DNA from 2 places in the Sphingomonas phyllosphaerae 5.2 genome. Region 2 is predicted to be linked to the other one. Evidence: riboswitches for the same ligand, from Rfam matches in the RefSeq annotation. Region 2 holds a riboswitch; the other holds the start of a gene.
What was found. Region 2 has a riboswitch for glycine ahead of SPHPHY_RS0112435 (L-serine ammonia-lyase). Riboswitches for the same ligand answer to the same signal wherever they lie in the genome.
Positions count from the first base shown of each region.

Region 1 (14,588 bases), 870 kb from region 2:
GGCAACAACAACACCGTCTGTCCGCAGGTGCAGGCGTTGCTGGGTGCCGGGCCGGGCGGCAACCTGTTCAACAATGCGCAACTTGCCGCGCTGACGCGCGGGATCGCGACGCTGGCCTGCACCGGCAACTCGTCGGCTGCGCTCAACGGCCGGACGATCAGCGACAAGCTGCGTGAGAACCAGCTGACCGGCACTGCCGTGCTGAGCTGGAAACCCAGCGACCGCATCATGACCTACGCCAGCTACTCGCGCGGCTACAAGGCGGGCGGGTATAATCTCGACCGTTCCGACCTCGGCGACGCGTACACGTCCGCCACGATCGCGAACATCGATGCCGGGCGGCTGCGTTTCGATCCGGAGACCGTCAACGCCTACGAGGTCGGCGTCAAATATTCCGGCCGCAAGTTCACCTTCAACCTCGCCGGCTTCCGTTCGGAGTTCAAGAATTTCCAGCTCAACACCTTCAACGGCACCAACTACGTCGTCGAGAATATCGGCTCGTGCTCGTCCGGGCTGAACGGCGGCGACCGCGACAATTCGCTGGCGACCGGCGCCTGCAGCGGCGACGTGAAATACGGCGTGGTCAGCCAGGGCGTCGAGGCGGAAGCGGGCATCTACCCGGTCGAGCACCTCGCCTTCAATCTCGGCTACACGTTCGCCGATACGAAGTACCGCCGCAACCTCGTCGGATCGGACGCGGGCGCGGCGCTCGATCCGGCACTGTTCCTGCTGTCGGGATCGCAGATGTCGAACGCCCCGCGCAACGTCATCACAACCTCGGTCAGCTGGTCGCCGCCGATCGGCAGTTCGGGGATGTCGGCGCTGTTCTACATCGATCAGCGCACCACCTCGGACTACAACACCGGCTCGGACCTGTTCATCGAGAAGGAGCAGGACGGCTTCACGCTGATCAACGCGCGTATCGGCCTGCGTGGCAACCAGGATCGCTGGGCGGTGGAGGTGTGGGCGCAGAACCTGCTCAACACCGACTACGAGCAGGTCGCCTTCAATGCGCCGTTCCAGGGCGCAGGCAGCCAGCAGCAGGTGCAGGCGTTCGGCGGCGTCGGCAACCAGCTGTTCGCGGCGTTTCTCGCCGAGCCGCGGACCTATGGCCTGACCTTGCGGACGCGCTTCTGATCGATGCCCGCCGCCCCGGCCATGGTGCCGGGGCCGGCGAGCGATCCCGGGAGTCTGGCTGGCTCAAAGTCCGACCACGTCGTGCCGCTGCCGATTGAAGTTCGTGTCGCCGTGCCCGGTCCTGAGCTCCGCGCTCCCAGCGCGACCTTCCTGCAGCGACCCCGGAGTCCAGGCCACAACGAATGCCCGGCTGGGCACCCCGCTCCCGGATCGTCGTTGCGGGCGCAGCGAAGCAATCCAGGGCTCCGCCCGCTACCCTGCCCTGTGTCGCTGCGAGGTGACGAAGCCCTTAGTAGGCGCGCCCGACCAGCACGCGCTCCACCGCTGCATCGCCGGTAAAGACGCACGTGCCGTGCGCGGCCGCCTGCCCCATCGGTGCGTTGCGCAGCGTCAGCTTCAGCGCCTTCAGCCGCTCCACCACTGCGTCCAGCCGCGCGCCGGTCGGGCGCGACCATTGCACTTCCAGCCAGCCGGGATTCTTGGCGCCGTCGGCGAAATGCATCTCGACTGCCGCCCAGTCACCGACAGGCGTGATGTTCGCATCGAGCCGGGCCTTCGCCTGATCGAACAGCGCCTGCTGGATCTCTGCCAGCAACGCCGGAGCGCCCGCGGCGAACCCGTCGCGCGCCGCACTCGCGCTGTCGAGCTTGCCATCTTCGCGATAGAGGCGGTCGCGGCGGATTACCGAGACGTTGCCGGCCGCCATGTCGCGCCCGCCGACCTCGATCACGAGCGGCGCGCCCTTCTTCACCCAGCCCCAGCGCTTGGTGGTCGACTTGACCGGCTTCAGGTCGAGGAGCGCGCGCACCGGCTCGCCGAACGCGCTCTGTGCCGCCAGCGCCGCCTGCAACTCGCGGCAATAAGCGACCAGCGCTTCGTCCTCCGGCGCGTCGCGGAGCATCGGCACGATCACCACCTGCCACGGCGCGACCCGCGGCGGCACGCGCAGCCCGTCGTCGTCGCCGTGCACCATGATGAGCGCGCCGATCATCCGCGTCGACACGCCCCAGCTGGTCGTGTTCGCATGTTCCAGCTGCCCCTCGGCATTCTGGAAGCGGATGTTCTGCGCCTGCGCGAAATTGGTGCCGAGGAAGTGCGACGTGCCCGCCTGCAGCGCCTTTCCGTCCTGCATCATCGCTTCGATCGACCAGGTGCCGACCGCGCCGGGGAAGCGTTCGTTTTCGGGTTTTTCGCCGGCGATAACCGGCACCGCCACGCAATTTTCCGCGAAGTCGCGGTACACGTCGAGCATTTTCAGCGTTTCTTCGCGTGCTTCCTGCGCCGTGGCGTGCGCGGTGTGGCCCTCCTGCCAAAGGAATTCGGCGGTACGCAGGAACATCCGCGTCCGCATCTCCCACCGCACGACGTTCGCCCATTGGTTGATCAGCACCGGCAGATCGCGCCACGATTGCACCCAACGCGCAAATGCATGACCGATCACGGTTTCACTGGTCGGTCGCACCACCAACGGCTCTTCCAGCTTTGCGGCGGGATCGGGTACCAGCCCGCCCTTCCCGTCCGAGATCAGCCGGTGGTGCGTGACGACCGCCATCTCTTTGGCGAAGCCCTCCACATGGCTCGCTTCCTGCTCGAAATAGGAGAGCGGAATGAAGACCGGGAAATAGCAATTCTCGTGCCCGGTCGCCTTGATACGGTCATCGAGAAGTCGCTGGAAACGTTCCCAGATGCCATAGCCCCACGGACGGATGACCATGCAGCCGCGTACGCCGGATTCCTCGGCCATGTCGGCCTCGGCGATGACGGATTGATACCAGGCGGCGAAATCGGCCTCGCGGGTGACGGGGAGAGCATGCTTCATGGCCGCGGCGATAGCGGCAAAAAGGGCCGCTCGCCAAGCCGCAACACGCGGGGTTCCCACGTCCGGGTGCGGCGGTTAGGGACGACGGCATGTCGGGTGATCGCGTTCTCAAGGGTATCGCCCTGCGTCTGGTGGCGATTTTCTTCCTGTCGACGATGTCGGCATTGGTAAAGCTGGCGGAGTCGCGCGGTGCATCGCTGCCGGAGACGATGTTCTGGCGACAGGCGTGCGCGCTGCCGGTGGTCCTGGCATTCGTGGCCGGAACGCGCGGGCTGGGATCGCTGCGGACGACGCGGATCAAGGGGCATCTGGCGCGCTCGCTGGTCGGTGTGGTCGGCATGGTATTCACGTTCGGCGCGGTACTGCTGCTGCCGCTCGCCGAGGCGACGACGTTCCAGTTCACGGTGCCGATCTTCGCCACGGTTCTGGGTGCGCTGGTGCTGGGAGAGCGTACCGGGCTGCAACGCTGGGGCGCGGTGCTGGTCGGGTTCGTTGGGGTGCTGATCGTCGCCCGGCCGGGTGACGGCGAGCATGTGCCGCTGCTCGGCGCGATCGTCGGGTTGCTGGCGGCGCTGTTCGTTGCGCTGGTGGCGATCCTGCTGCGGCAGTTGCGCGACGAACCATCGGGAACGACGGTGTTCTGGTTCTCGGTACTGACGCTGCCGCTGATCGCGGTGCCCTATGCGTTTCACCTCAAGTCGCACGACTGGACGACATGGGTGAATCTGGCGGCGATCGGCGTCGTCGGCGGGTGCGGACAACTCGCGCTGACCGGCGCGGCGAAGCTGGCGCCGGTATCGAGCGTGGTGCCGATGGATTATTCCGGCCTGCTATGGGCGACCGTGTACGGCTGGCTGCTGTTCGGCGTGCTGCCAAGCACGATGACCTGGGTGGGCGCGCCGGTCATCATCGCAAGCGGCCTGTTCATCGTATGGCGCGAGCAGCGGCTGGGCAAGCAGCAGACCGTCACGGCTGCCCCGGAGGATTGAGGCCAGTCGCGGCGAGCGCAGGAAAACCTGCGCCCGCCCTGACAGTTTCTTGGGTTACTCTGCCGCCTCGGCGTGCGGCACCGGCGGCTTCCAGGTCAGCACCGGTTTGCGCGCTGCCAGCGTCTCGTCAAGGCGCGCACGCGGCGCAAAGTGCGGGGCCGTCTTGAGCGACGGGTCACCGGCCTTCGCACGCTCCGCCACCGACCGCAGCGCACCGATGAACTGGTCGAGCGCGGCGCGGCTTTCGGTCTCGGTCGGTTCGACCAGCATCGCGCCGTGCACCACCAGCGGAAAGTACATGGTCATCGGGTGGAAGCCCTCGTCGATCAGCGCCTTGGCCGCATCGATCGTCGAGAATCCCGCCGCGAAGCCCTTATCCGAGAAGATCGCCTCGTGCATGCACGGCCCCGCGCCCGCGAACGGCGCGTCGAGCACGTCTTCGAGCGAGCGCAGCACGTAATTGGCGTTGAGCACCGCATCCTCGGCGACTTGGCGCAGCCCGTCGGCCCCGTGGCTGAGGATATAGGTCAAGGCGCGGGTGAACATGCCCATCTGCCCGTGGAACGCGGTCATGCGACCGAAGGTGTCGGGGTGGTCGTCGCCTGCGGTTTCTTCCTCGATCAGCTGGATGTGGCCGTCCGCCATCCGAGCAGTGAACGGCAGCGGGCCGAACGGCGCAAGCGCCTCCGACAGCACCACCGGTCCCGAGCCCGGCCCGCCGCCGCCGTGCGGGGTCGAGAAGGTCTTGTGCAGGTTGATGTGCATCGCATCGACGCCGAGATCGCCCGGCCGAACGCGTCCGACGATCGCATTGAAGTTCGCGCCGTCGCAATAAACGTAACCGCCAACCGCGTGGACCGCGTCGGAAATGCGCTTCAGGTCGCGCTCGAAAAGCCCGCACGTGTTCGGATTGGTGATCATCACCGCCGCGACGTCGGGTCCCAGCCGCGCTTCCAGCGCCGCCGTATCGATGCGGCCGTCGGCCGCGGCGGGGATGTCCTCGACTGTAAAGCCTGCGAAGGCCGCGGTCGCCGGGTTGGTGCCGTGCGCGCTCTCCGGCACCAGCACGACCTTGCGATGGCCCTCTCCACGCTTCTCCAGCGCCGCCTTGATGGCGAGCATGCCACATAATTCGCCGTGTGCGCCGGCCTTCGGCGACATCGCGACGCCGTACATGCCGGTCAGCTTGATAAGCCACGTCGCCAGTTCGTTGATCACCGCCAAGGCGCCCTGCACGGTATCGACCGGCTGGAGCGGGTGGACGTCGGCGAACCCGGGCATCCGCGCGACCTTCTCGTTCAGGCGCGGGTTGTGCTTCATTGTGCACGAGCCGAGCGGGAAGAGCCCGAGATCGATCGCGTAATTCTGGCGGCTTAACCGCGTGTAATGGCGCACCGTCTCCTGCTCCGACAGCCCGGGCAGCCCGATCGGCGCCGTGCGGGTCAGATCGCCGAGCCGCGAACCCGCGACGTCGCCGTCGGCAAAATCGACGCCGGTCGTCTCGGTTGAGCCTATCTCGAAGATCAGCGCCTCTTCCAGCATCAACGCCTTGTTGCCGGTGAAGGTCGGCGCGGCGTTGCCGCCGCCGGCCGGCGACGTGGGCTTCCAACCGCTTGCGTTGATGCTGCTCATGCCAGTGCCTCCTGAAGCGCCGTGGCGAGCGCCTCGATATCCGCGTCGGTGGTGGTTTCAGTGACTGCGACGATCAGTCCGTTGGCGAGCGCGTCCTCGCCCGGATACAGTCGCCCGAGCGATACGCCCGCCAGCACACCGTGGTCTGCCAGCGCGCGAACGATCGGACGTGCCTCCTGCCCGATATCGAGCGTAAATTCGTTGAAGAACGTGTCGTTGACGACCCGGACCCCCGGCAGCTTGCCCAGCCGGTCGGCCGCGCGACACGCACCGGCGTGGTTGAGCGCCGCCAGCCGTCGCAGTCCGGCCTCGCCCAGCAACGTCATGTGGATCGAGAAGGCCAGCGCGCAAAGCCCTGAATTCGTGCAGATGTTGCTGGTCGCCTTCTCGCGCCGGATATGCTGCTCACGCGTGGACAGCGTCAGCACGAAACCGCGCCGTCCGTCAGCGTCGACGGTCTGCCCGCATAGGCGGCCCGGCATCTGGCGGACGTACTTCTCCTTGCAACCGAACAATCCGACGTACGGGCCGCCGAATTGCAGCCCGACGCCGAGCGACTGCCCCTCGCCTACGACGATGTCCGCGTTCATCTCGCCCGGCGAACGAAGCGCACCCATCGCGACCGGCTCGGTCACCACCGCGATCAGCAGCACCTTCTTCGCGTGGCAGGCATCCGCCAACGGAGTGAGGTCGGCGATGCGGCCGAGAATGTCGGGATACTGGACGACGACGCACGACGTTTCGTCATCGATCTTCGCGATCAGCGCGCCGAGGTCGGTCTCGGCGGACAGCGTCGGCACCGCGACATCGAGTGCGTCGCCGGTATATTTCGCCATCGTCTTGGCGACCGAAACGTAATGCGGGTGCAGCCCGCCGGACAGGATCGCCTTGCCACGGCGCGTGATCCGCCGTGCCATGCCGATGGCTTCCCAGCAGGCGGTCGACCCATCGTACATGCTGGCGTTCGCGACATCTGTGCCGAGCAGCGCAGCCACTTGCGTCTGGAACTCGAACAGCATCTGGAGTGTGCCCTGCGCGATCTCCGGTTGGTACGGCGTATAGGCGGTCAGGAACTCGCCACGCTGGATCAGGTGATCGACGCTCGCCGGAACGTGGTGCCGATATGCGCCGGCGCCGAGGAAGAACGGCACCTCGCCCGCCACCGTGTTCTTGCGCGCGAGTGCCGCCATGTGGCGCTCGACCGCCAGCTCGCTGGCGTGCATCGGCAGGTCGTGGATCGGGCCATCGAGCCGTGCGGCGTCGGGAACGTCGGCGAAAAGATCGTCGATGGACGCAGCGCCGATCACGGACAGCATGTCGTGACGGTCGGTGGGGGTCAGGGGCAGGTAACGCATGCCGGTCTTTCGAAAGACCGTCACTCCGGCGGAAACCGGAGCCTCAGGCCGTCGGAGCGACGATCGCGCGGTCGCCCCTGCGGCACGAGATGCCAGCATTTGCTGGCATGACGGCAAAGGGTGTTAAAGCTTGGCGACGAAGGCGGCGTAGCCGGCTTCGTCCATCAGCGTGTCGAGCTCGGACGTATCCGCCAGCGTGATCTTGAAGAACCAGCCCTCGCCTTCCGGATCGCTGTTCACCAGCGCCGGCTCGTCGGTCAGCGCCGGATTGCCTTCCAGCACGTTGCCCGACGCGGGCGAATAGACGTCCGACGCGGCCTTCACGCTCTCTACGACGGCCGCCTCGTCACCCTTGCCGAGTGCACGCCCGGCATCAGGCACTTCGACGAAAACGATATCGCCCAGCTGGCTCTGCGCATATTCGCTGATGCCGACCGTGCCGATGTCGCCATCGACGTCGATCCACTCATGATCCTCGGTGAAATAACGGCTCATCTTTACTTCACTCCTCGGAAGTACCGGTGGGGAACGAATGGCATGGCGGTAACGGTGGCGCGATGCGCCTTGCCACGCTGGGAAAGGGTGACGACGGTGCCGGGCACTGAAGCGGCGAGCGGCACGTATGCCATCGCGATCGGCGCGCCGACCGTGGGTGCGAAGCCGCCGCTTGTGACGCGCCCGACCGCCGCACCGGATGCGTCAACGACATCGGCACCCTCGCGAACCGGTTGGCGTCCGTCGACCAGCAGCCCGACGCGCTTGGTGGCGGGGCCGTGCTCGCGCTCGGCGAGGATGCGTGCCGCGCCCGGGAAGTCGGCGGCCTCGCGGCGGCGCTTGAACAGCGCGAAGCCGAGGTCGGCCTGGACCGGAGTGGTGTCGGGATCGAGATCGTGACCGTAAAGCGGCAGGCCCGCCTCGAGGCGCAGCGAGTCGCGGGCGCCGAGGCCGATGGGCTTGATTTCAGGCTGCGCGACCAGCGCGTCGGCGAACGCCTCGGCGGCTTCGGCGGGTACGGATATCTCGACGCCGTCCTCGCCCGTGTAGCCGGAGCGGCTGATCCACAGCGCATGACCGTTCCACGCGAAGGCGCCGGCCTGCATGAAAGTCAATGACTTGACCCCAGGCACCAGCCGCTCGACGGCCTCGACCGCCTCGGGACCCTGGACCGCGAGCAATGCGTGATCTTCCATCAAGTTGAGCGTCACATCGTCGGGCAGATGCTCGACCATATGCGCCACATCGTCGTACTTGGTGGCACCGTTGACGACCATATAGACGCGATCGGGCGCCTGTGGTGTCAGCATCAGGTCGTCCAGAACACCGCCGGTGTCGCTCAGGAGCAGCGAATAGCGCGCCTTGTTCAGCGGCGCATCGTGGATCGCGGCGGGCATCAGCGCCTCCAGCGCGGTCGCGACGTTCTCGCCGGTGATCGACAGCTGACCCATGTGGCTGACGTCGAACAGCCCGGCGTGCTCGCGCGTCCACAGATGCTCGGCCATGATGCCTTCGTACTGGACGGGCATGTGATAGCCGGCGAACTCGACCATCCGGCCGCCCTTCGCGCGGTGCCACGCGTCGAGCGGCAGCGTCAGGATTTCGAGCGGCTCGAAACCGTCATCGTCGTGGCTGGCGTGGTCATGAGAGGCCGGGGCATCACTCATCGTCTAGGTCTTCCGTCGCAAGAGGCCGGTCGCACGGGCAAGATGCCCGGCCGCGATCCGCTGTCCCCCTCTGTCACGGAACCTGAGAGCTTTCCTCGGAATGCCCGAGTTACCCCTTCGGTGGGCGCGCGAGCCGAGGCCGCGAGCCGCTTTCCAGAGTGTCGATCGGCCGGCGCGGTCCCTGCTGCCTGAGAGATTCCGGGGTGGTTGCTCCTTCGGCGGCGGCTGATGGCCTGCAAGGCCGGCCGCGCTCTCCCGCGCCTGCCCATGCCCGTTGCCCGGCATCGACACCCGACCTCTACGCCAGCCGGAAGGCGAGTCAATCACGAAGTGGCCGGCTGCTCTGGCCCGCGAAGGCCAGATCGGACACTATAGCCTGGGTTAAACGAACTTTGGGGGGATCAAAGTGGAAATGTCGAACGCGTTAACCGGACTGGCGCTCGCTTCGCAGAAGGCCATGCACCGATTGCTGATAGCACCGCGACAGCGCCGACGCTGGGCCGCAGCCCGCGAGCCGTTCGATTACCGCAGCCCGGAAGGGCTGACATTCCGGCTTTATCCGCACGAATATGTCGATGCATTCATTTACGAACACGGGATCTACGAGCGACAGTATCTCGACTTCCTCCTGAAGGTTCTTCCGGCGCAAGGGATCGCACTCGATATCGGCGCAAACATCGGAAATCATGCGCTGTATCTTGCGTCGCACCTTTCCGCGATCCATGCCTTCGAACCAAACCCGGTCACATTCCAGCGATTGAAGCACAACGTGGAGCGCAACCGGTTGCAGGATCGCGTGATGCTGCACCACGTCGGATTGGGCGACGCCGAGGGAATGTTTCGCTTCGCATCGAACGTGTCGGGCAACCTGGGCGCCAGCGGGTTCCTGCGCGGCGACGACACCGCGGAAGGGACCGGAGATGACCGCAACGAAGTGATCGAGCTGCCGATTCGAAGAGCCGACGATTATGTGACGTCGCTCGATCTGCCGCGCGTCGATTTCGTCAAAGTGGATGTGGAAGGCTGGGAAGCCTCGGTCTTTCGTGGTCTGACCGAAACGATCGCGCGCCATCGCCCGATCATCGCCTTCGAATATCACGGGCATCAGCAACCGCGGAGCGACTTCCAGGCGATCTCCGCGGCGCTGCCGGGTTACATCATCACCGAACCGACCTTCGCGCCGGCGCGGGCCGGCTACGTTGCGAAGGCGATGTGGGCGATCCGCCGTGGGGGCTGGCCGGAATTGCGACGGGTGACCGAACCCGAACCGCGCACCTACGAAAGCCTGCTGGCGTTCCCGAGCGAGGAGCTGTTCACCCGGTTCGACCGGAAGGTCTGACCGGCGGAGCCGCCGCACGCGCCGCACGTTGGATCGGAACAGGAAAAGGAGATCGTCATGGACACCGCCACCTCGCCGCTCGTCGAACGGATCGCGCGGGTGCTCGCCGCACAGCATCTGAGCGCCAACGGGCACGGCAGCACCGAGTCGGCAAGCGCCGAGGTGGATGCGCAATGGAAGGATCACCGCGACGATGCGATCGCGGTGCTGCATACGATGCGCGCGCCCACGCCGGCGATGGCCGCGGCGGGCGACGTCGCGGTTTGGGAGCGCATGGTGCTGGCGGCGCTCGCCGAAGCGAAACCCGGAATCGTGATGTAGCGACCTGGGGCCGACCGGCGTTTCGCCGGACTCGGCGCCCATTGCGAACCTAGCGAAGCGATCCAGCGTTCCGCACGACGCCGTGGATCGCTTCGCTATGACTGGTGGAGGGAGTGAAGCTCCCGGATCGTGGGAGCGCGGTTCGCCGAAACAGATCGGCAGTCTTCATTCGCGTGGATCTGCCGGCATTCAAGGCGCTGAATGTCGACCGTTAACGGGCGTCGGTGCGGCGCTGGAGCAGCCACGATGCCGCCAGCACGGCGAGCCCGCCGACCCCGAGCACGGCGCCGACCGGGCCGGTGGAGGTCCACCCCCAGCCGGCGGCGATCGCCATGCCGCCGAGCCATGGGCCAAGCGCGTTGGCGGTATTGAAGGCCGAATGGTTCAGCGCCGCCGCCAGCGACTGCGCATCCCCCGCCACATCCATCAGGCGGGTCTGGAGAACAGTACCGAGCGATCCGCCGATGCCGATCGCGACCATCGCCACCATCACCGTCGCGAGATGCTGCGCGGCGAGCGGCCATAGCAGCAGCGCGACGATGCTCCAGACCAGCACCGCTGCGGCAGTCGCCATCAGCGCACGATCGGCGAAGCGCGGGACGATCAGATTGCCCGCCGTCATCCCGACACCGAACGCGGCGAGTGCGAACGGCACCATCCGCGGGCCGACCTGCGTTACCGTCGCCATCGTATCGGCGAGGTAGGTGTAGACCGCGAACAGCCCACCGAACCCGATCGCGCCGACGCCGAGCGTCAGCCACACCTGCGGACGGCGCAGCGCGCGCAATTCCGACAAGGGGCTCGCCTGTGGATCGCCGCGGTCGCGCGGCACGAAATAAGCGACCAATGCGGCGGTGAGCGCGGCGAGCCCGGCAACGACCACGAAACACGACCGCCAGCCGAGCAGCTGCCCCATGAAGTTGGCGAGCGGCACCCCGACGATCGTCGCCACCGTCAGACCGAGCATCACGCGCGCGACCGCCTGCGTGCGCCGGCCCTGATCCACCAGTGCGGCGGCGACGAGCATCGCGATCCCGAAATATGCACCATGCGGCAGACCGGCGACGAAGCGGAAGAGCATCATCCAGCCGTAGCTGGGCGCCAGCGCCGACAGCCCGTTACCGAGCGCGAACAGCGTCATCAGCGCGATCAACAGATGCCGCCGCGCCATCCGCGCGCCGAGCACCGCCAATGTCGGCGCACCAACGACCACACCCAGCGCATAGGCGCTGATGACGTGACCGGCGGTCGGCGCGTCGACGTGGAGGTCGCGCGCCATGTCGGGGAGCAGGCTCATCGTCGCGAATTCGGTGGTTCCGATCGCGAACCCGCCGACGGCGAGCGACAAATGGATGAGGCCGACGGGCGCGGTCCGCACGTCGGCAGTGGCGGTGGCCATGCGCTTGTCCCCGATTTTATGCTTGCTCGTGCGAGCGGCCTAGCTGGCGATGCTGCGGTGCAGCGTCAAGGGTTTATCGGGGCTTGAGGACGTCGGCGACGCGAACCGCATCCGCGGGCGTCGTGAACGGGTTCCCATTCCTGAAGTGCCGATCGCGCCTGTCTCAGCGCTTGCGGGCAGCCGGGCTGCGGACCATGTTCGGGAGGGAGACCGGGTGTCCAGACCTCCCGGTCCTGACTCCACGACAGCCTCGCTGGATCGCCGCTTCGCCTCATCCGGGGGAGGTCAGAACCCGACATGCGGGACTTCGCTTGGTTCGGTCACGCCATCGGCGTCAGGCGCAACAACCGTCCTCGCGAGCTTCCGCCGTCCTCCAGCACATAGATCGCGCCGTCCGGTCCCTGCTCCACCTCGCGGATGCGCGCGTCGAGTGGCCATTGATCGCCCTTGCTCGCGTTCGTGCCGTTCAGGTCGACGCGCACCAGCGACTGCGACGACAGCCCGCCGATGAACGCATCACCCTTGAACTGCGGGAACAGGTCACCCGAATAGATCATAAGCCCGCCGGGCGAGATCACAGGATTCCACCACACCTTCGGCGCTTCATAGCCGTCGCCCGGCGCATGATCGGGGATGTCGGTGCCGTCGTAGTTGGAGCCGTTCGACACGTTCGGCCAACCATAATTGCGGCTAGGGAGGATCAGGTTGACCTCGTCCCCGCCCTTCGGCCCCATCTCCTGCTCCCACAGGTTGCCGGCCGGGTCGAACGCGATGCCTAGCAGGTTGCGGTGGCCGTAACTCCACACCTCCGGCAGGAAGCCCTGCGCCGCCAGCGGGTTGTTCGCCGCCGGCTTGCCGTCCGGCGTCAGGCGCAGCACCTTGCCCAGCGAGCCGGACTTATCCTGTGCGGGCGTGAACTTCTGCCGCTCGCCATTGGTGAAAAACAGATACTGACCGTCCGGCGAGAAGGCGATGCGCCCCGAATAATGGCCGTCGCCGGTCACGAGCGGCGTCGCACGGTAGAGCGTCTCGATCCCGGTCAGTTGCTCGTCACCGGTCACGCCCGACAATGTGCCGCGTGCGAGCACGACGCCCTTGCCGCCTTGCCCGGCCGCCGAATAGCTGAAGTAGACACGCTTGCTGGTCGCGAAATCCGGCGCGAGCACCACGTCCATCAACCCGCCCTGTCCGGCCGAGTCGACCGCGACGGTCGCGATCGTCCGCCGTGCGGCGCCATCGGCGGCGACCAGCAGCATCTGCCCGGCCTTCTCCGTCACCAGCATCCGCCGATCGGGCAGGAACGTCATCGCCCACGGCGCGTCGAAATCCGCGATCGCCGCGCTGGCGAACGGCGTGCCGGCGACCGGCGTACCGGCCGGCAGCGGCGAAGGCGCCGGCGTCGGGGTGATGGCGGGCGCAGGGGCGACGGGCGCTTCGGCCACCGGCTGGGTCGCCGCCGAGTCCTCGCCGTTGCACGCAGCGGCGGCAGTCAGGGCGATGGCCGCGAAGGCAAGACGATGGAACACGCGGACTCTCCTGGCTTCGTGCGATTTCCACTCAAATCCCGCAGTCGCGCGCATTGTTCCGCTCCGCCCGGCAACGCGCTTGCGAGTTGGCGGGGGTGGCGCTATATGGACGGTGCTTTCTCTTACATCGCGAGGTGCAAGGGGCTGCGGGGCTTGCTCCGCGGCGGCAAGAAACGCATGTGCGGAAAGTGCATTTGAACGACATCACTCCCCTCGTCCGCTTGATCGAGCCAGAAGCCGACGCGCTCGGCTTCGCGCTGGTGCGCGTCCGCCTGTTCGGCGCCAGGTCCGGCAAGGGGGATGACGAGCGCACGCTGCAGATCATGGCCGAGCGCCCCGACACCCGCCAGCTGACGATCGACGACTGCGCCGCGTTGTCGCGCCGCGTGTCGGAGAAGCTCGACGCGCTGGAGGAAGCCGGCCAGGACCCGATCGAGGGCGCCTACCGGCTCGAGGTTTCGTCGCCGGGCATCGACCGTCCGCTGACGCGTCATGAGGATTTCACCGATTGGGCCGGGCATGAGGCGCGCATCGTCCTGACCGAGCAGGTCGACGGGCAGAAGCAGTTCAAGGGCGACCTTGAGGGCATCGATGCCGACGGGCTTATCGCGATCCGCCACCCGCGCACGGGCGTGCTGGCGCAGGTGCCGTTCGCGCTGATCGCCGATGCCAAGCTGGTGCTGACCGATCGATTGATCGACGCCACCGTCCCGCTCTCGATGGAGGGCGCGGAAGAAGAGATTAACGACACCTCCGCGGATGCGGAAGGCGAAGAAGAGGAACTCCACTGATGGCCACCGGCGTCACCGCAAATCGTGCGGAGCTGATCGCGATCGCCAATTCGGTCGCTTCGGAGAAGATGATCGACAAGGCGATCGTCATCGAGGCGATGGAGGATGCGATCCAGCGCGCCGCGCGGACCCGCTATGGCCAGGAAATGGACATCCGCGCCAAGCTGGACGCCAACAACGGCGACCTGCGCCTGTGGCGTGTGGTCGAGGTGGTCGAGCAGGTCGACGACATCTACAAGCAGGTCGACGTCGATGGCGCGCAGAAGCTGCAGCCGGGCGCGACCGTCGGCGACTATCTGGTCGATCCGCTGCCCCCGATCGAGTTCGGGCGCATCCAGGCGCAGGCCGCCAAGCAGACGATCTTCCAGAAGGTCCGCGACGCCGAGCGCGAGCGCCAGTATGAGGAATTCAAGGAGCGCGCCGGCGAGATCATCACCGGCGTGGTCAAGCGGGTCGAGTTCGGACACATCGTCGTCGACCTCGGTCGCGCCGAAGGCGTGATCCGCCGCGACGCGCAGATCCCGCGCGAAGTGGTGCGTGTCAACGATCGCATCCGTTCGCTGATCCTGAAGGTGGTGCGCGAGAACCGCGGGCCGCAGATCTTCCTCAGCCGCGCGCA
Region 1 is NZ_ATTI01000001.1:1,786,233-1,800,820, reverse strand. It holds gene SPHPHY_RS0108465 (TonB-dependent receptor) at 1-1,137, shown strand, start outside; gene proS (proline--tRNA ligase) at 1,427-2,956, opposite strand; gene SPHPHY_RS0108455 (DMT family transporter) at 3,046-3,945, shown strand; gene gcvPB (aminomethyl-transferring glycine dehydrogenase subunit GcvPB) at 4,000-5,577, opposite strand; gene gcvPA (aminomethyl-transferring glycine dehydrogenase subunit GcvPA) at 5,574-6,932, opposite strand; gene gcvH (glycine cleavage system protein GcvH) at 7,056-7,427, opposite strand; gene gcvT (glycine cleavage system aminomethyltransferase GcvT) at 7,430-8,593, opposite strand; glycine riboswitch at 8,759-8,861, opposite strand; gene SPHPHY_RS0108430 (FkbM family methyltransferase) at 9,006-9,932, shown strand; gene SPHPHY_RS0108425 (hypothetical protein) at 9,990-10,253, shown strand; gene SPHPHY_RS0108420 (MFS transporter) at 10,465-11,652, opposite strand; gene SPHPHY_RS0108415 (PQQ-dependent sugar dehydrogenase) at 11,973-13,178, opposite strand; gene rimP (ribosome maturation protein RimP) at 13,373-13,969, shown strand; gene nusA (transcription termination factor NusA) at 13,969-14,588, shown strand, end outside.
Region 1: another riboswitch for glycine. It lies ahead of gcvT (glycine cleavage system aminomethyltransferase GcvT); the one in region 2 lies ahead of SPHPHY_RS0112435 (L-serine ammonia-lyase).

Region 2 (14,588 bases):
CGAACGTGGCGAGGATCTTCAGCGGGTCCAGCCCGGCGGCGAGGCCCGTGACGAGCGCGGACGCGGCGATGACGAGCAGTGGGTTGAAGCGGAGCAGGAAGCCCGCGGCGATGACGACGATACCGGCGAGGACGAGCATCTAGCGGCGGTTCTGCGGGTGGGAGCCATGAGGCGAGACAAGCACGTCGCATGTCGGGCGGGTCATCGCGCCGGCGCCCCGTAGCCGCCGCCGCCGGGGGTCTCGATCACCAGCACGTCGCCCTCCCGCATGTCGATACGCGCGGTGGACGCGAGCGCTTCGATCGTGCCGTCGGCGCGTTCGACGCGGTTCGCGCCGCACGCGCCGTCCGCGCCGCCCGCCAGCCCGAACGGCGCGACGCGGCGGCGGTTGCTGAGGATGCCGGCGCGCAAGGGGCGAAGGAAGCGCAGGCGGCGGACGGTGCCGTCGCCGCCGCGATGCTGCCCCGCGCCGCCGGAGCCGCGACGGATGGCGAAGCGCTCGACCAGCACCGGGTAGCGCGTTTCCAGCACCTCCGGATCGGTCAGCCGGCTGTTGGTCATGTGCGTCTGGATCGCGTCGGCGCCGTCGTGACCGGGGCCGGCGCCCGCGCCGCCGGCGATCGTCTCGTAATATTGATAGCTGTCGTCGCCGAAGGTGAGGTTGTTCATCGTCCCCTGGCTGCCGGCCATCGCGCCGAGCGCGCCGAGCAGCGCGTCGGTGACGACCTGGCTAACCTCGACATTGCCCGCCACCACCGCGGCGGGCGCGCGCGGGTTGAGCATCGAGCCATCGGGAACCACGATCGTGACCGGGCGCAGGAAGCCCTCGTTGAGTGGCAGCGACTCGTCCACCAGCAGGCGGAGGACGTAGAGGACCGCGGCGCGCGTGACGGCGAGCGGGGCGTTGAAATTGGTCGGGCGTTGCGCGCTGGTACCCGCGAAATCGATCGTCGCGCTGCCCGTGGCGCGATCGACGCGGACCGCGACCTCGACCGCGGCGCCGTCGTCCAGTTCGTAGCGGAAGTGGCCATCGGGCAGCGTGGCGATCATGCGCCGCGCCATCGCCTCCGCATGCGACTGGACGTGCGCCATGTAGCGGGTGACGACGGCCGTGCCTTGCCTGGCGGCGAGCTGGCGCAGCCCGTCGGCACCGCGCGCGCAGGCGGCGACCTGCGCGGCGAGGTCGGCGACGTTCTGGTCGATGTTGCGCGCCGGCCATGCGCCGCCGGCGAGCAGATCGCGGACCGCGCTCTCACGCAGCACGCCGTCGTCGACGAGCAGCACGTCGTCGAACACCACGCCCTCCTCGGCCAGCGTGCGGCTGTCGGGCGGCATCGAGCCGGGGGTGGTGCCGCCGACGTCGGCATGATGGCCGCGCGCCGCGACGAAATAGGCCGGCGCGTCCCCACCCGCGAACACCGGCATGACGACGGTGATATCGGGAAGGTGGGTGCCGCCGCGATAGGGATCGTTGAGCGCATAGACCTGCCCGTCGCGCATCGTCGTGCCGCGCGTGGCGATGACGGTGCGGATGCTCTCACCCATCGAGCCGAGATGGACCGGGATATGCGGCGCGTTGGCGACCAGCCCGCCCTCGGCATCGAACAGCGCGCAGGAGAAGTCGAGGCGCTCGCGAATGTTGACCGAGGCGGCGCTGCGCTGGAGCGCGGCGCCCATCTCCTCGGCGATGCCCATGAAGAGGCCGGCGAAAATCTCGAGGCGCACCGGATCGACCGCCGCGTCCTGCGTCGCGGTGCGGTGCGCGGCGGTGCGTTCGAGCAGCAGCGTGCCCTCGGCGAGGACGCGCGCCGACCAGCCGGGCTCGACGACGACGGTCGAGACCGGGTCGACGATCAGCGCCGGGCCGGCGAGCAACGCATCGGCGGCGAGCGTGTCACGGGCATGGACCGGTACGCGGTGCGTAGCGCCGGCGAGGTACATGTCAGCCGTGGCGAGCGGTGCCGCTGACGTCGCGGGAAGCGCAGGCGGGGGGAGGCCGACGCCGTCGTTGCCGTCGCTCGCCTCGACACGGAGTTGTTCGACCACCAGCGCATCGTCACCGACGAAGCCGAAGCGCTGGCGGTGCGCGGCGGCGAAGGCGTCGCGCATCCGCGCGGGCGTGTCCCATGGCACCGCGATCGTCTGGTCGTTGCGGGCGTAGCGAAGGTGGGCGAGCGCGTCGGTGCGGATCGTGTCGCGGGCGACGCCCTGCGCCGCGAGCGCGGCGGCGGCACCGTCGCGAAGCGTGGCGAGTGCGGCGTCGAGCGCGGGGTCGTCGAGGGAGAGCGCGACAGTGGCGTCGCGGACGATGCTGCGTGCGGCGAGCCCGATTCCGACCGCGGACAGGACGCCGGCGAGCGGATGGATCAGCACCCGTTCCATGCCCAGCGCATCGGCGACGAGGCAGGCGTGCTGCCCCCCGGCACCACCGAAGCAGGCGAGCGCGTACGACGCGGGATCCTCGCCCCGCGCGACCGAGACGGCGCGGATCGCGCGCGCCATGTTGGCGACGGCGATCGCGACCAGCCCCTCGGCGGCGGCCGCGCGCGCAAGTCGTTCGCCGGTGGCGGCTTCGACGTCGTCGAGCAGCCGGACCAGCGCGGCCTCGGCGGCGGCGCGATCGGGCGGGAGATCGCGGTCGGGGCCGAACAGCGCGGGAAAATGCGCCGGCTGGATCTTGCCGAGGATCAGGTTGCAATCGGTGACGGTCAGCGGCCCGCCGCGGCGGTAGCAGGCCGGGCCGGGGTCGCTGCCCGCCGAGGCGGGACCGACGAGCAACCGCCCGCCGTCGAAATGGCAGATCGAGCCGCCGCCGGCCGCGACGGTATCGATGCGCATCATCGGCACCGCGACGCGGACGCCCGCCAGCACAGCGTCGGAACGGCGGTCATAATGGCCGGCGTAGAGCGACACGTCGGTGGAGGTGCCGCCCATGTCGAAGCCGATCACACGGTCGAATCCGGCAGCCCGCGCAGTGCGCGCCATGCCGACGATCCCGCCAGCCGGGCCGGAGAGCAGCGCATCCTTGCCGCCGAAGCGGTCGCCGGCGACCAGCCCGCCGCTGGATTGCATGAAGAGCAGCCCGTCGCCCAGCGATGCCTCCAGCCCCTCGACATAGCGGCGGAGCACGGGCGACAGATACGCGTCGGCGAGCGTGGTATCGCCGCGCGCCACCAACCGGATCAGTGGGGCGGTGCGGTGGCTGACCGAGACCTGTGTGAAGCCCGCAGCGCGGGCGAGCCCGGCGAGTGCCGCCTCGTGTGCGGTGTGCTTCCAGCCGTGCATGAGGACGATGGCGACCGCGCGCAGTCCGGCGTCATAAGCGCGCGCGAACGCGGCCGCGGCGGCGTCGCGATCGAGCGGGGCAAGGACGGTGCCGTCCTCCGCGACGCGCTCGTCGATCTCCACCACATCGGCGAACAGCGGCGCGGGACGGCGGATGCCGCGCGCGAAGATGTCCGGGCGGTCCTGATAGCCGATCGTCAAGGCGTCACCGAAGCCGCGCGTGATCGCGAGCAGCACGGGCACGCCGCGGCGTTCGAGCAGCGCGTTGGTGGCGATCGTGGTGCCGATGCGGATCGCGCATGCGGGCAGCGCAGCGTCGCCAACGCCGGTCAGCTGGCGGATCGCCGCCTCCGCCGCGTCATGGCGACGATCCGGATCTTCGGACAGCAGCTTCGCCGTTACCAGCGCGCCGTCGGGGCGACGCGCGACCACGTCGGTGAAAGTGCCGCCGCGGTCGATCCAGAAATGCCATTCGCTCATAGTGCGACTGACTGCCACCGATTGTGCGCGCCCGCCAGTACGACGGCACCATGGCGACGCCAGCGGCGTTGGACCTCGATGACCCAAGATGACGAACGATGGATGCGGATGGCGATCGAGATCGCGCGCTCTAAGGGGAGCGATCCTTCCACCTCCCCGCTCGGTGCCGTAATCGTGCGCGGTGACCGCGTGATCGCCGCCGAGCGCAACCAGACCAAGGAATTGCCCGATGCGACCGCGCATGCGGAAATGATGGCCATTCGCCGCGGGTGCGAGGCGGAAGGCGAGCTGGAGCTGCGCGATGCGACGCTCTATTCGACGCTGCAACCATGCGGGATGTGCACGATGGCGTCGGTCTGGTCGAAGGTCGGGCGCGTCGTCTACGGCGCAGGACGCGGCGACGTGCACGAGATGTATTTCGAGGCACGTCACGTGAACACGCTGGACTTCATTGCCGACGCCTACCGCGATGACATCGTCATCGAGGGCGGGTGCCTTCGCGAGGAATGCGCCGCGCTTTACTATCCGCCCGACGCCGAATTGCCGCGCGACGAACAGGCCAATCTGTGATCCGGAACAATGATATAAATCAAGTGTAGGCGGGATATTTCGAACTGTTGCCGGGTTGGGCGCGCGAACAGCGAGGAGCGCGCAGCATGGCGACCGTGGCAGGGACTCCGGCGGGAACGGGTGGCGGAGGAGCGGAGCGGGCTGCCGAAGAGCGGCGGCGCGCGACCCGGCCGCTTGAAGCGCTCAACTTCTTCATGGCGGACATGCAGGCCGGCATCGGCCCGTTCCTGGGCGTGTTCCTGCAACAGCGCGGCTGGACAGCCGGGCCGATCGGCTCGGTGATGACCGCCGGCGGCGTGGCGGGGATGCTGATGACCGTGCCGGCCGGCGCGTTCATCGACCATACCGAGAAGAAGCGGTTGCTGGTGATCGTCACCGGCATCTGCACGGTGATGGCGTCGTTCCTGATCCTGCTCTCGCAATCCGGCTGGATCGTGACGGTCAGCCAGGTGGCGACCGCGATCGCGGGAGCGGCGATCGGTCCGGCGGTGACCGGCATGACGCTCGGTATCGTCCGACAAAAAGGCTTCAACGCGCAGAACGGGCGTAACCAGGCGTGGAACCACGCCGGCAACATGGTCGGCGCGGGGCTGTCGGGGTATCTCGGCTGGAAGTTCGGGATGCCGGCGATCTTCTATCTGGCGGCGGTCTTCGGCGTGCTGGCGATCGGCAGCGTGCTGATGATCCCGGAAAGGGCGATCGATCACCGCGCAGCACGCGGCCTGGAGAAGGGCGACGCGGACGCCGCGGGTGGGCACGCCGAGGGGTTCAGGACGCTGCTGCGCAACAAGCCGATGCTGATCCTCGCGGCGGCGCTGGCGTGTTTCCATCTGGGCAACGGTGCGATGCTGCCGCTGTACGGCCTTGCCGTCGTCGGTGCCGGCAAGGGTGATGCGGCGATCTTCACCGCCACGACCGTCGTCGTCGCGCAGGCGGTGATGATCGTCGCGTCGCTGGTCGCGATGCGGATGTCGGCGGGGCGCGGATACTGGCTGGTGCTGCTGATCTCGTTCGCGGCGCTGCCACTGCGCGGCTTCCTTGCCGGGACGTTCATCGAGCATTGGGGCGTGTGGCCCGTGCAGGCGCTGGACGGAATCGGCGCGGGGCTGCAGAGCGTCGCGGTGCCCGGGCTGGTCGCATGCCTGTTGAACGGCACCGGGCGCGTCAACGTCGGGCAGGGCGCCGTCATGACGATCCAGGGGGTCGGCGCGTCGCTGAGCCCCGCGATCGGCGGGTGGCTGGCGCAGGAGCTTGGATATCGGACCGCCTTCTACGTGCTGGGGAGCTTCGCGGTGGTGAGCGTGACGTTGTGGATCGTGTTCGCGGGCGTGGTGCGGCAGGCGTGCGCGCAGGCCGGCGACGACGCGCGCGGTGGCGCCGCGCGATGATGCTGGCGACCGCCGCGACCTGGGCCATCTGCGCTGCCGCCACCGCGGGGGTGATCGCGCGGCCGTTCCGCTGGCCGGAGGCGATCTGGGCGGTGACCGGTGCGGTGCTGCTGCTGGTGTTCGGGTTGCTCGCGCCGTCCGAGGCGCTGGGCGCGATCGGCAAGGGTAGCGACGTCTACCTGTTCCTGATCGGCATGATGCTGCTGAGCGAGACTGCGCGCGAGCAGGGATTGTTCGACTGGGTCGCCGCGACCGCGGTCGGCCATGCGCGGGGATCGCCGGGGCGGCTGTTCCTGCTGGTCTATGCGACCGGCGTGGTCACGACGACCTTCCTGTCGAACGACGCGACGGCGGTGGTGCTGACACCGGCCGTCTATGCCGCGGCGCGCAAGGCGAAGGCCGAGCCGTTGCCATTGCTGTTCGCGTGCGCGCTGATCGCGAATGCGGCGAGCTTCGTGTTGCCGATCTCCAATCCGGCGAACCTCGTGCTGTATGGCGGCAGGATGCCGCCGCTCGAGCAGTGGTTCGCGTCGTTCGCGCTGCCGTCGGTGGCGGCGATCGTCGTGACGTTCGCGGCGTTGCGGATCGTGGAACGCGCGCGGCTGACGGGCACGTGCGAGCGGGATGTCGCGCGCGTACCGCTGACGAATGCGGGCAAGGCGGCGCTGGCGGGAATCGCGGCGACGGCGCTGCTGTTGCTGGTGGTGTCGGCGCTCGATCGGCCGCTGGGATTGCCGACCTGCGTGGCGGGGATGGCGACGATGCTGGGCGTGGCGGCGCTGGTGCGGCGCGCGCCGACCGAGACGATGCGCGCGGTATCGTGGAGCGTGTTGCCGCTGGTCGCGGGGTTGTTCGTGCTGGTCGAGGCGCTGGACCGCACCGGCGTGATCGCGCGGGTGGCGGCGGCGCTACGTGCGGCGGCGAGCGACCCGGTGGCGGGCGCGGCGTGGAGCGGCACCGTGCTGGCGTTCGCGTCGAACCTGATGAACAACCTGCCCGCGGGGCTGGTGGCGAGCACTGCGGTGGCGCAGGCGCATCCGCCGCGGCTGATCGTCGACGCGCTGCTGATCGGAGTCGACCTGGGGCCGAACCTCTCGATCACCGGCAGCCTGGCCACGATCCTGTGGTTGCAGGCGATCCGGCGCGAGGGCGAGGACGTGGGGTTCTGGCGGTTTCTGAAGGTGGGGGCGGCGACGATGATCCCGGCGCTGGCGGCGGCGCTGGGGGCGCGCCTGCTGATCGGGTGAGCGGCGCGCGCCCCCGCGCGTCAGCGGTGCGCGCTGCGCAGCCGGGCGACGCCGATGCTGTCCATCATCAGTTCGTACTGCGCGGGCGAGAAGCCGGCGTGGAGGAAGCGCTTCAGCTCGTCGGTCGGGACGGTATAGCCATAGTGCCAGCCGAGCACCGCGATGCGGCGCAGCGCCTCGAGCCGTTCGTCGGCGAGCATGCGGTTGTGCGGCGGCTTGAACAACACCGCCAGTGCGACGGCGATGCGCCCCGGGCGGTCCAGCGACGCTAGCCGGTCCTGACGGGCGAGTGCCACCACGGACCATTCAAGCGCGCTGAGCCGCGCGGGCGCGTCGGTCGGCACCGGATCGGCGCACGGGAAGACGGCAGCGGCAGGCTCGGCCATGGCGGACTGGGCGTTGGCCGGCTGGGCGCTGGCGGACTGGGGGGCGGTGGTGACGACAGCGCGATCGTCGTCGAGCATCAGATAGGCCATGGGCGGACTCCCTTGAGGGGCGGGCGAATACGGGCGGGCACAGGCCGCCGACGGGCGCGGACGCCCGGGATGGCCGGCAGGAGAGGAAAGAGCGGTGGAAGCGACCTTCAGGTCGCGCCGGGGCAGACGAACAGACGAGGATCCATGGGCGGCTCCTGCGATGCTGAGGCGCCGCCGCGGCGTCTCATTCCGTACCACCTGGTATATAAAGCCGATTCGGGGTCGTCAACGGCTTTCTGTACCGATCGGTAATTTTATCTAGGTCAGCCCGCGGGCCACATCGCCAGGGTGGTGTCGACGATCTGGTCGAGATCGGCACGCGTCGCGCCCGAGGCAGCGAGGACGGCCATCCCTTGCAGCAATGCGTACAGGTAGAATGCGAGCCCTTGCGGATCGAGCTGTGCCGGCAAGTCTCCGTCGCGCTGCGCCTGCTGGAAGCGTCCGACGAGCGCGGCGTTGGAGGAGGCGCGGCGCTGCGTGATGTGCGCCTTGATCGAATCGGCTTCCGCCCCGCACACCGTCGCGCTGATGACGCCCATGCAACCCTTCGGGTCGCGGGTGCTGGTCTGCGCCGCTACAGCGCCGCGCATGAAATGTTCGGCGACCCCGCGGGCGGTAGGCTGTTTCAGCGCCTCGCGCGTGTAAGCGAGCTTCTCCGCCTCGTAGCGGTCGAGCGCCTTGTGGAACAATTGCTCCTTGTTGCCGAACGCCGCGTAGAGACTGGGCTTCGTGATGCCCATTGCCGCGGTAAGATCAGCCATGGACGCGCCGTCATAGCCCTTTGCCCAGAACACGCCGAGCGCCGCGGTGAGCGCCGCGTCGATGCAGAATTCGCGCGGCCGCCCACGCGTGGCAACGGGAGCATCGGCGGTGGTGATCGATTCCATAACGGACGGTATATAATGTGGTCGGTGGCCTGCGTCGAGGGGCGGTGCTTGACCCGCCGCAGTGGCTCCCCGATACCAAGCGGCAACGTCGATATGGGAGAGACCGGGCCAGCCCCGGCGCCGAAGGAGCAACCGCCCCGGAAACTCTCAGGCAGAAGGACCAGATCGGCGACGGACATCTGGAGAGAGGCGTAGAGGGAGCATTCCCCCGCACGCCCGCCGACGGGATAGCGATCTCAGGCGCAAGGGACAGATGGGGCATGGACCCGACGAGGTGAGGATACCCATGCGCGCCGATACACCGACGACATCTGCGCTCGACCGCTGCGCATCGCGCCCGATCAGCATCACCGAATTGTTCACGATCGGCGTCGGCCCGTCGAGCTCGCACACCGTCGGCCCGATGCGCGCGGCGTTCGACTTCGCGCAGCGCGCGGTGGCGCAGGCGGCGGGCGTGGTGGCGGTGCGCTGCGACCTGTACGGATCGCTGGCGCTGACCGGGCGCGGGCACGCCACCGACACGGCGGCGATCCTCGGGCTGGCGGGATGGGAGCCGGAGCGGCTCGATCCCGACGCGGCCCCGGCGTTGCTGGCGGCGATCCGCGAACGATCGAAACTGCTGCTGGCGGGAGAGCGAGCAATTCCGTTTGCGGAAGCGGCCGATATCGTCTTTCACCCGCGCGACTTCCTGCCCGAACACCCCAACGGCGTGACCTTCACCGCGCGGCTCGGCGACGGGACGGGCTATGCCGAGACCTACTTTTCGATCGGCGGCGGCGCGATCCTGCGCAAGGGCGCCCCGGCCGCCGCGCAGAACGTGGCGGTGCGGCACCCGTTCTCGTCGAGCGCCGAGCTGCTGACCGCGGGCGACCTGACCGGCTTGTCGATCGCCGCGATCGTGCGCGCCAACGAGGAGGCGTGGCGCGAGCCGGCGGAGGCGGACGCGTTCCTCGACGCGGTCCGCGATGCGATGAGCGCGTGCATCGACCGCGGGATCGCGCAGGACGGGGTGTTGCCCGGCGGGCTGAAGGTACGGCGGCGCGCCCGCGCCCTGGAGCAGGCGCTGACCGGCGACACACCGGGACGCAACCCGGCGGAGGTGTTCGAATGGGTGAGCCTGTGGGCGCTGGCGGTGAACGAGGAGAATGCCGCCGGCGGACGCGTGGTGACCGCGCCGACCAACGGCGCGGCCGGCGTGCTGCCGGCAGTGCTGCGTTTCTATGAGACGCTGGTGGCGCAGGACGCACCAGCGGCGGTGCGGCAGGACGGCGCACGGCGCTTCCTCTACACCGCCGCTGCGATCGGAATGCTCTACAAGAAGCGCGCGTCGATCTCGGCGGCGGAGATGGGGTGCCAGGGCGAGGTCGGGGTCGCCTGCTCGATGGCGGCAGGCGCGCTGGCGGCGGTGCTGGGCGGCAGCAACCGGCAGATCGAGAATGCCGCGGAGATCGGGATGGAGCACAATCTGGGGCTCACCTGCGATCCGATCGGCGGGCTGGTGCAGATCCCGTGCATCGAGCGCAACACGATGGGTGCGGTCAAGGCGATCAACGCCGCCTACCTCGCCCTGCGCGGCGACGGCAGCCATGTCGTCAGCCTGGACGCGGTGATCGAGACGATGCGCCAGACCGGCGAGGACATGCGCACCCAATATAAGGAAACGAGCCTGGGCGGGCTGGCGGTGAACGTCGTGGAATGCTGAGCACTGCAGCGGCAGGACGCGTGTGCGACGCACGCCCTGTCGCCCGGCAGAGTGGGCTGCGATCGGCTTCGCGAAGTCGATCCGCGGTTCGGCTCCTTACTGACGCTGGTAGAGGTGGCCCGGCGCAAACCGGCGTGACGGCCAGCGCACTAACGGGATCCTCAAACGTGCCTCGATCCAAAACGTCGATCGGCTTCGGTGGGCGGTCATCCCGGACATGGTCCGGGGCACCAGCGGCGAGGCTCCCGGAGGTAGCGGCGCAGCGCCGTGAAGGCCGCGGGTCGGCAAGCAGGCGTTCCGCTGGCGGGGCTGTGATCCTCGGCGTCGCCGGTCAGCGACCGCGGGCACAGGTTGTCGGCGTTCCCCGAGAGCAGCCGTCGGTCGGCCGGGCGCACCTGCGCGCACACGTTCGTGGTGGCGCCAGCGGACTTTTTTCAGCAGGCTGACGTCCTCCGCACAGGCGGGGGATCGTCCGACGAAGGCGTGCCGGCGCCAAGAGCGATCGACATTCCGCCGGCCTGCAAGCGCCGCCATTGCGAGCGCAGCGAAGCAAGCCAGAGCGTCGTGCCGCACGCCGGATTGCTTCGCTACGCTCGCAATGGCGGATGGAGGGAGCAAGTCTGTCCAATCGTGGCAGCGCGGTTCGCCCGAAGAGATCGATCATCTTCATCGGTGAGCAGTCCGGCACCCGCGACGCGCGGGATGTCGATCCCGCCTGGCGCTCGCGGTGCTGACCGGCGGCGGCGCCTGGACGATCATGCTTGCGTGATGGCGGAGCGCGCCCCCTCCGTCACCGGGTTCACGCGATCGCGCGACCGTCGGGTCGATCGCTTGCGGACACGATCGGTGGCCTCGGTGACACCGGTTCGACAGGCGCTTGCTCCGCGGCCTTCGCAGGTCATCTCGGTTCGCCGATGCGGCGGACGGGACAGGCGGGACGGACCCGAGCGCCGAAGCGGGTTGTTATTGTCTGAGCATCGTGCGTAATCGCGTGGACTTGGTCGAGATCGGAATGTGGGTGACTCCGGAACTGCCGCGAACGCTGGTGGACTATCTGAGCAAATCGCGCGTCGCGCTGGCGGTGGCGACCGCCACCGACGATCATCACCTGTTGATGGTCAACGACTCCTTCTGCGCGCTGACGGGTTATTCGCCGGACGACGTCGTCGGGCGCAATTGCCGCATGTTGCAGCGCGATGCCGCCAACGATGAGCCGCGCGCGCGGCTGCGTGAGTTCCTGGCGGAGCCGCGCCAGGCGAGCGTCCGCACCGCGATCATCAATTTCCGCAAGGACGGCACGCCGTTCGTAAACCTGCTCTACATGTCGCGGTTGCGCGCGATCGACGGGGCGACGCGCTATTTCTTCGCGTCGCAGTTCGATGTCAGCCGGTCGCAGCCCGACATGCTGTCGGAATACGAGGCGCAGCTGGGAAGCACGCTGGCGCGGCTGGCGCCGCTGGCGAGCGATGCGGGCGTGGTGGTCGAGGGCACGTTGCTGACGATCGCGACCAGCGCGGCGACGATCGCGCAGGCCAAGATGATGCTCGCCAACCTGGAGGCGGGCGGCGATGCATAGCGGCGTCACGCCGGATATCGCGGCGGCCTTCGCGGACGCCACCGCGCCGGTCGTGCCGGTGGTCGGGATCGGCGCATCGGCGGGTGGGCTGGAGGCATTGCGCGAGATGCTCGGGCCGGCGCAGATGCCGACCGGGCTGGCATTCGTCGTCGTCCAGCACCTGGACCCGCACCACGAAAGCATGCTGGCGGAACTGCTCGATCGCCACACAACGCTGGACGTGCTGCAATGCGCCGGCGGCGAAAGGATCGCGGCGGACACCGTCTATATCATTCCCCCGGGGCGCGGGCTGGCGATCAATGGCGGCGTGCTGGAGCTGACCGATTTCCAGCAGCCGCGCGGGCTGCGTCGCCCGATCGACGACTTCTTCCTGTCGCTGGCCGGCGACCAGCAGGCGAATGCGGCGTGCGTGATCCTGTCGGGCACCGGCGCCGACGGGACGACCGGGCTGCGCGCCATCAAGGAGCATGGCGGCGTCGGCATCGTCCAGCAGCCGGAAAGCGCGCGCTACGACGGGATGCCGCTGTCGGCGGTGGGGACCGGGCTGATCGACTTCGTGAAGCCGGCGGGCGAGATCCTGGCCTGCCTGCAAGGCTTTTTCCGCCGTCGCGACCGCGACCGTGCGCAAGGTTCGGGAGCCGCGGAGGCCGGTGTCGTCGTCGAACATGTCGACGAGCTGTGCCGCGTGCTGCGCAATGCGATCGGCCACGACTTCTCGGGCTACAAGCGTTCGACGCTGGTGCGCCGCGTCGAGCGACGGATGCACGTGCTCGGGATCGAGACCGGGCGCGCGTATCTGACGCGGATCCGCAACGACGCCGACGAGTGCGAGGCACTGTTCCGCGACCTGCTCATCAACGTCACCCGATTCTTCCGTGATGCCGAGGCGTTCGAGGTGTTGCGCACGCGCGTGGTCGCGCCGTTGCTGCGTGATCGCACGGCGGACGAGGACCTGCGCATCTGGGTGCCGGGCTGCTCGAGCGGCGAGGAAGCCTATACGATCGCTATGCTGTTCGCGGAGGCGGCGCGCGAGTCCGGCGAACCGCTGGCGGTACAGATCTTCGCGACCGACATCGACGAGCAGATGCTGGCGATCGCGCGCGAGGGCAGCTATCCGGCCGCGGCGCTCGCCGACCTGCCGCCGGCGCTGCGCGAGCGTTACGCGGTGCCGCATGCCGATCGCTTCACGATCGCGGCCGCGATCCGCGACATGATCCGCTTTTCCAGCCACAGCCTGGTGAAGGATCCGCCTTTTTCCCGGATCGATCTGGTGTCTTGCCGCAACCTGTTGATCTATTTCGACGACCGCTTGCAGCAAGCGGTGCTGCCGCTGTTCCATTATGCGCTGAAGCCGGGCGGTTACCTGTTCCTGGGACCATCGGAGAGCGTCGGGCGGTTCGAACAATTGTTTCCGCCGGTCGACCAGCATGCACGGCTGTTCGAACGGGCGCCAGGGCCGACGACCTATCCGATCGACCTGCCGGGCAACGGCGTGCCCGTCGTCTCGCGGCGCGAGCGCGACGGCCGTGCCGAAATGCCGGCCGTATCGCGCGAGAATGTCGCAATCCGACGGATCGTCGAGCGTTATGCGCCGGCCAGCCTGATCGTCGACCAGGATGGCGGAATCGTGTCGGCCTATGGCAAGCTGAGCCGCTATTTCGAGTTTCCGGTGACGCGCACGGGCGGCAGCAGCGCGGTGAACCTGGCGCGGCCCGGATTGCGCGCGGTCATCGGCCCGCTGCTGCGGCAGGCGCGCGACGAGCGACGGCGCGTGGTGGCGCGCGACGTGGCGGTGGAGACCGACTTCGGCATCCAGCCGGTCGAGGTGATCTGCGACCCGCTGGGCGATCGCAGCCTGCTGTTCGTGTTCCGCGACTCTGGACCGTTCCGCCCCGCCGAGCAGGGCGAGCTGCAGGACCTGACCGCCCATGACGACCATCTGGAGGCGATCGAGGACGAGCTGCGCCAGACCCGCCATCGCCTCCGCTCGGCGATCGAGGAACTGGAGACCGCGAACGAGGAGCTGAAGAGCTCCAACGAAGAGATGATGTCGATGAACGAGGAGTTGCAGTCGACCAACGAGGAGCTGTCGACCGTCAACGACGAGTTGAAGGGCAAGGTCGAGCAACTGACCGTCGCCAACTCGGACCTTCGCAACTTCTATCAATCGACCGAACTGGCCGTGGTGGTGCTGGACGGGGCGCTGCGCGTGCGCAGCTACACCGCCGCCGCCACCTCGATCTTCCCGCTGCAACCCGGCGACCGCGGGCGGCTGCTGAGCGACGTCGCGAGCCGGCTGCGTGGAACCGAGTATCTCGACGACGCGCGCGCGGTCGCCGGTGGCGCGCCCGTGACGCAGCGCCGCGTGAACACCGCCGACGGCACGCGCGTGCTGTCGCTGCGCGTGCTGCCGTACCGGACGCAGAGCGGCGCGATCGACGGCGCGTCGCTGGTGCTGACCGATATCACCGAGGCGTTGGCGCTGGAGCGCCAGCTGGCGTCGGAGCGCGAGCGGCTGGACCTTGCGATCAAGGCGGCCGGGATCGGGGTGTGGGAATATTGCCCGGAAACCGGTGAGACGGTGATCGACGCGGTCGAGCAGCAATTGTTCGACGTTCCGGATGCCGACACGACGCGGATCGACGCGTTGCTGGAGCGGATCGAGCCGGAGGACCGCGCGGCGGTCGAAGCTGCGCTGCGCCGCGCCGTGGAGCGAAACGGCGATTACGAGGCGACGTTCCGGGTGCGCACCACGCACGGCGATCTGCGCTGGGTCAAGGGCTTTGGCCGTGTCGTGGCGGGTAGTAACCCGCCGCGACTGGTGGGCGTGTCGATCGACGTGACCGCCGAATATGCGCTGGCCGAGACGCGCGACCTGATGCTGCGCGAAATGAACCACCGCGTGAAGAACCTGTTCGCGGTGATCGCCGGGATGATCACGGTCGCGGCGCGCAGCCAGAGCGACGTGCGGGCCTTC
Region 2 is NZ_ATTI01000001.1:2,651,322-2,665,909, reverse strand. It holds gene SPHPHY_RS0112470 (DUF969 domain-containing protein) at 1-139, opposite strand, end outside; gene SPHPHY_RS0112465 (hydantoinase B/oxoprolinase family protein) at 202-3,765, opposite strand; gene SPHPHY_RS0112460 (nucleoside deaminase) at 3,844-4,335, shown strand; gene SPHPHY_RS0112455 (MFS transporter) at 4,422-5,723, shown strand; gene SPHPHY_RS0112450 (arsenic transporter) at 5,720-6,970, shown strand; gene SPHPHY_RS20115 (hypothetical protein) at 6,991-7,446, opposite strand; gene SPHPHY_RS0112440 (TetR/AcrR family transcriptional regulator) at 7,710-8,333, opposite strand; glycine riboswitch at 8,418-8,506, shown strand; gene SPHPHY_RS0112435 (L-serine ammonia-lyase) at 8,620-10,035, shown strand; gene SPHPHY_RS0112430 (PAS domain-containing protein) at 11,015-11,611, shown strand; gene SPHPHY_RS0112425 (CheR family methyltransferase) at 11,604-14,588, shown strand, end outside.